Regions from separate parts of the Glaciimonas sp. GG7 genome, predicted to be linked through region 1. Evidence: predicted binding sites of a transcription regulator. Region 1 holds the regulator's gene; the other holds the start of a gene.
What was found. Region 1 encodes NrdR, which represses ribonucleotide reductase genes. Its sites were predicted from a motif close to CACNANATNTNGTG; they were not measured.
Positions count from the first base shown of each region.

Region 2: ACVBEF_RS11650 (ribonucleoside-diphosphate reductase subunit alpha) is a predicted target of NrdR. The motif match lies at 2,035-2,048, and genes of this name have one in related genera.

Region 1 is NZ_JBRIIQ010000028.1:36,188-39,364, reverse strand. It holds gene ACVBEF_RS09235 (PilW family protein) at 1-256, opposite strand, end outside; gene ACVBEF_RS09230 (GspH/FimT family pseudopilin) at 319-885, opposite strand; gene nrdR (transcriptional regulator NrdR) at 1,004-1,468, opposite strand; gene glyA (serine hydroxymethyltransferase) at 1,600-2,847, opposite strand; ZMP/ZTP riboswitch at 2,946-3,063, opposite strand.
Region 2 is NZ_JBRIIQ010000043.1:3,333-6,509, forward strand. It holds gene ACVBEF_RS11650 (ribonucleoside-diphosphate reductase subunit alpha) at 1-1,758, opposite strand, end outside; gene ampD (1,6-anhydro-N-acetylmuramyl-L-alanine amidase AmpD) at 2,173-2,832, opposite strand; gene ACVBEF_RS11660 (sigma-54-dependent transcriptional regulator) at 2,873-3,177, opposite strand, start outside.

The DNA.
Region 1 (3,177 bases):
CTTGCCCCGGTTTGCCATTCGATCTGACGAAATCAGTTCGCTCAATCTCTGCGGCATTCACGCTAGCAGAGGTTAAATGCCCAAACCCGGCCTGCCGTAAATTACTCTCCATTAATAGCATCGCGTAACGACCATCCTGCTGCAAACGAAGACGGGCCTCATTGAGTCGATAACTTGCATTGCTACTCAAAAACAAACTGGCTACTCCCGCTATCAATGCAAAACTAATAACCATCGTCACCAATAGTTCAATCATGGTGACACCGCATTGTTGCGTAGAACTATGTATTCTTGATTTTTTCAATCGGAGGCAGTTTTTTATTTGCATTCTGTCTTTCCCGGCAAGACCCGCATACGACCACTGCGATTAATGCATAAAATGCGTTCAAATTTTTTATTATCGCTAAATACAAGGCTAGTAAAAGTGCTACCTGGTCTGCCAAGACCGTCATACTTTATCGCCCGATTCTTTCCAAGTACGATGATGCTTTCGTTCAAAGCGCCTTGTCGGAGCAAGACTTGATCATCGCTCTCCACCTTCACTATCCAGCCGCTGCCCCAGTCGAGATTGCTGCGCCCTTCGCTCATGCTGACAGCGCATCGCGCCGTTTGATCAAACTCAGCATCAACGCTGCGACAAAGCACCACCGAACGACCGCGCTTAATCGCCTCAGTACGTGCAAACGTGGCGGCGGCAATAAATTGATTTACGCTGACACTCAAGCGTGTTTCGACAATAAAATCACGCATCGATGGCATGCCCATCATCAGCAAAATGCTCACGATACTCATCGTTAGCATTAGCTCGATCAAGGTAAAACCCGAGCGCAAGGTGATCGCTTGAGCGACGTTTAACAGAGTAGGTGGATTGGCAGGTTGCAGCATGAAGAGCCGGCCTCGCATCGAACGAAGGAGCGGCAAATACTATCGGTTTTGGAGCCGTTAAACCACTTTCGGTAGGGGGAGAGGTTGCAAGTTAAGCCGAAGGCCTATCCCATGATTGCTATTTTTTACGCGCAGGGCCAGAAAATTCTTCGATCATATGTTGAAATTCAGCCACATCTTCAAAGCTTTTATAGACCGAGGCAAATCGAATATATGCAATCTTGTCGAGTCGCTTGAGCTCATGCATGACCAACTCACCCACATGGCCCGAAATGATTTCTCGCTCTCCGCTTGCGAGTAATTTTTCCTGTATTTTTTGTAAAGCAGCGTCCAGAGACTCTGCCGAAACAGGGCGTTTGCGCAGCGCCAACATCAAACTGGCGCGCAACTTGGCAGGGTCGAATTCCGTACGGCTGCCATTTTTCTTGACGATGACAGGCATCACCAACTCAACGCGCTCATGCGTCGTAAAGCGTTTATCGCATTTTATGCAGCGACGACGACGACGAATCGCGTCCCCCTCTTCCGACACGCGAGTGTCGAGAACCTGGGTTTCTTCATGATGGCAGAAGGGACATCTCATGATGGCAGCAATCTATATAACGGTGGATCGACGCGTAGCTGGATACTCTTTTATTACCTTAGTACACAAAGCCCACCCTGGCTAAAACCAGAATGGGCCTTGATTAAATGCTGACAAATAGTTAGCGCGCCTTATTTGCCATACACAGGGAAAGCATCGGTCAATTTCTTGACTTCGATTTTGACACGTTCAATCGTCGCTGCATCATGCGGGTTATCCAGCACATCAGCGATCAAATGACCAATCTTTGTCGCTTCCGCTTCTTTGAAACCGCGGGTAGTCAATGCAGGGCTACCCAAGCGAATACCCGAGGTCACGAATGGCTTTTCGGGATCGTTAGGAATCGCGTTTTTGTTGCAAGTCATGTGTGCCGCACCGAGAATAGCCTCGGCTTCTTTTCCGGTAATGTTTTTGGCACGCAGATCAACCAGCATGACGTGCGATTCTGTGCGACCAGAAACAATCCGTAAGCCACGTTCAATCAGTGCTTTCGCCAATGCATCGGCATTCTTGACAACTTGTTGCTGATAAGTCTTGAATTCCGGTGTCAGCGCTTCTCTGAAAGCAACTGCTTTAGCCGCAATCACGTGCATCAAAGGACCGCCTTGTATGCCGGGGAAAATCGCTGAATTGATGATTTTTTCGTACTCAGCCTTCATCAAAATAATCCCGCCACGAGGGCCGCGCAACGATTTGTGCGTGGTCGAGGTAACGAAGTCAGCGTAAGGCACAGGATTTGGATACTCACCGGCGGCGATCAAACCGGCGTAGTGCGCCATGTCGACCATAAAATACGCACCGACCGCTTTGGCAACTTTGGAAATACGTTCAAAGTCGATGCGCAATGCATAAGCAGAAGCGCCGGCAATAATCAACTTAGGCTTTGTTTCATGTGCCAGGCGCTCTAGCGCTTCGTAATCGATTTCTTCTTTTTCGTTGAGGCCGTAGGAAACCACGTTGAACCACTTGCCTGACATATTCAATGCCATACCGTGGGTCAAGTGGCCGCCTTCCGCCAGCGACATGCCCATAATGGTGTCGCCCGGCTTCAATACTGCGAAGAAGACGCCCTGATTCGCTTGCGAACCGGAGTTCGGCTGGACGTTAGCCGCCTCAGCACCAAATAATTCTTTAATGCGATCAATCGCCAACTGCTCGACAACATCAACAAACTCACAGCCGCCGTAATAACGCTTGCCTGGATAACCTTCGGCGTATTTATTAGTAAGCTGCGTTCCTTGCGCTTCCATCACGGCCGGCGAGCAGTAGTTTTCAGAGGCAATGAGCTCAATATGCTCTTGCTGACGGTTGTTTTCTTTCTGGATTGCGCTCCACAATTCTGGATCAGCGCTGGCGATGGTGTGGTTTTTTTCAAACATGAGATATTCCAATCGATAGAGGTTAACCTTTGCAGGTTCTACATCGAATGAGGGCCAGAATAATGGGGGAATGCGGCAGCCTCAGTCGTACGTTCCATTCGGGCTGCCCAGGCGCACGGCGAAAATAAATCTCACGCTTCCCGGTGGATGCCCACCTTTGCCGGAAATCAAGACAGTCGGCCTTAATTCGGTTTTGCGCCAGTTACGTGAGACGAAATGGTGCAGCATTGTAAATGGTAAGTGAAGCGCTTGGATAGAGCAAGATGAGACTATCACGCGTATTTGCGACGACGCAGAGTACGAAAAGACACGCTTTTGCGCAGCATCAAT
Region 2 (3,177 bases), on a different contig from region 1:
CAAGTTAGAGCTGTGCACCATGCCGACGTGTTGCTGCGGCGAACGAATATTACAAGGGTCTTTGAAAGTGATCCACGGATGGCCGGTTTCAAACAGCATCGACAGCATCTTGCGCCACAAATCGAGCGCATGAATCTTCTTTGAGGTACGCAACTCACCGCGTGCCGCTTTGGCTTCGTAACCGACGTAGGCGGCTTCGAATGCCTTACCGACTTTGTCATGCAAATCCGGCGTATCGCTCGGTGAAAACAGCGTCCATTCGCCCTTTTCCATGACGCGCTTCATGAACAGATCAGGAATCCAGTTCGCCGTGTTCATGTCATGCGTACGGCGACGATCATCGCCAGTGTTTTTACGCAGGTCGAGGAATTCCTCGATGTCCATGTGCCAGGTTTCCAGATACGCGCACACAGCGCCCTTGCGCTTGCCGCCTTGGTTGACCGCGACGGCCGTGTCATTGACGACCTTCAGGAATGGCACCACGCCCTGAGATTTACCGTTGGTGCCCTTGATATGCGCACCCAGCGAACGTACCGGCGTCCAGTCGTTACCCAAACCGCCTGCGTACTTTGCCAGCAAGGCGTTTTCTTTGATGGCATCGTAAATGCCTTCCAGATCGTCGGACACCGTCGTCAAATAGCACGATGAGAGTTGTGAGCGCAGCGTGCCTGAATTAAACAGCGTTGGGGTCGAGCTCATGAAATCGAAGCTCGACAGCAAGTTGTAGAACTCAATTGCACGCTCTTCGCGGTTAATTTCGTTCAATGACAAACCCATCGCAACACGCATGTAAAACGCCTGCGGCATTTCGATGCGGATATCCTGGATATGCAGGAAATAACGGTCATACAGCGTTTGCAGACCGATATAAGCAAATTGCAGATCGCGTTCCGGTTGCAGCGCCTCTGCCAGTTTTTTCAAATCGAACTGCGCTAGTTTGCTATCAAGCAGGTCTGCCTCAATTCCCTTTTTAATATATTTTGGAAAATATTCAAGGTATTGCGCCGGCGCATCCGCTTGCGTGACTTCTTTGCCGAAGACTTCCTTGCGGATCGTATGCATGAGCAAACGTGCCGTCACCGTGCTGTAGGCCGGATCTTTTTCCATCAACGCACGCGCGGCCAGAATGGCGGACTTGTGCAATTCTTCGACTGGCACGCCGTCGTACAGATTTTTGACGGCTTCATGCAGAATCGCGTCAGCATCAACGTGTTTTTCCAGACCGATACAAGCAGCAGCGATCAAATCACGGACCTGATGCATGTCGAGAACGCGGCGTTGACCATCTTCTGTGACGTACAGTTCAGCGGCAGCAACGGCTGGCGTAGTCGTGAGCAATTGCGCACGCTCTTCCATGCGTTTAGCGCGATACAACACATAGGCACGCGCAACATCGTGCTCGCCGGAGCGCATCAACGAAAGCTCAACCTGATCTTGAATATCTTCGATATGAAAAGTGCCGCCCGTCGGTTGACGACGTACCAGCGCATTCACGACGCTTGAGGTCAACTGTTCAACTAGTTCGCGCACCCGTGCGGAGGCGGCACCCTGCCCACCATTGACGGCCAAAAATGCTTTGGTGACGGCGATTGAAATCTTGGACGGTTCAAAGCCGACCACCGCCCCATTGCGGCGGATGATCCGATAATCGCCAAAACTGACCGGCGCATGTGTGGGAGTAGAGCCAGAACCGGCCTGCGACGATGCGCTACCGAATTCGGCGGAAGATTTAATTGAAATTTCTTGAGTAGATTGCACTGAGCCTCCCGAGCTGAGTTGTCAGACGCGCTCATCGCGCCTGCTGTTAATAACCATTAAAACTATTAGTGAGCATCACTGAAATCATCAGTGACCCTCCGAATTACATACCATACCAAAACGCCAAATCGACTGACGCTGGCATTAAACTTGATCGAATTTAGATAAGGGGGACTGTCCTCAGGCCCATCCAACAGGAATACCAAAACCTTCTTAGTTATGCAGACCAGGTACCTGAAACAGTTAGATGTAGAGATAGCGCTTAAGACCACCAAACACTATATATAGTTTGCGCATCAATATTTGCACTAATTGTAGTACCAAACTTAATCAACTCATAGAATCTTTTTTGCTTCAAACGCAGAAAATTCGATTGACTTCCAGCAGCCTGTCGAACTCAGGGGCAACAGGCTATCAGGTGTCGCACGGGAAGCGCAGTGGCGAGATGGTGTGTGTTTGCGACAGACAGTCCAACCAGCCTTGCTGATATTGCTGCCAGTCGAAAAAAGGCCCCGGATCGGTTTTTCTGCCAGGGGCGATATGCTCATGCCCGCATACGGCAATCAAGCTGTGGCGTGTCTGTAATGCAACAGTCATGCCGCAAAGAGTGGAATATTGCTGCGCGGTGAAACACTCAAAATCAGTGCCTTCAAGTTCAATCCCAATCGAAAAATCATTGCAACGCTCACGCCCCTCAAACGACGACACCCCGGCATGCCAGGCACGGTCGCAAGTCGAGACAAACTGCATCACACACCCATCACGACGAATCAGAAAATGTGCCGATACCCGCAACGGTCGTAATTGCGCAAAGTAGGGATCGGCATCGTAATCCAGACAATTGCCAAATAAATCAGCAATAAATGGCCCACCAAATTGTCCCGGGGGCAAACTGATATTGTGAATCACCAACAGATCAATGCCGCTGCCAGTTGGACGGGCATCGCAGTTTGGCGAGCGCTGGTGACGCACTTCTATCGCATGATGTATCCCTGCCGCCGCGACTACGCACCAACCATCGGCACCGATCTCAACAACCGGGGGAGGACAAGATTGAACTATCGATACAGTCATTGTTGTGTTGTCCGTCATCGCGAATGGGCGTCCGTCATGCTCATTGCTCTTGCTCATAAATCGCCAACCTTTGCATCCGATACCGTAATTGTCGAAAACTTATCCCCAACAATTGCGCCGCTTTGGTGCGATTGAATTGGGTTCGCCCCAATGCTTGTCGGATGATATTACGTTCGACATCGTCCAGATGCATGGGCAGCGAGGGCGGCAATACTGCGTTAATAGTGCTCGGAGCAGGTGAATCGATGATGAATTCCCCCTCCATTACCATGATAGCGGCCACTGCTGCCGCCGATTCTTCCGCGCCGACAGACTCCCGGGACGCATTAACATACGTCCCAGATT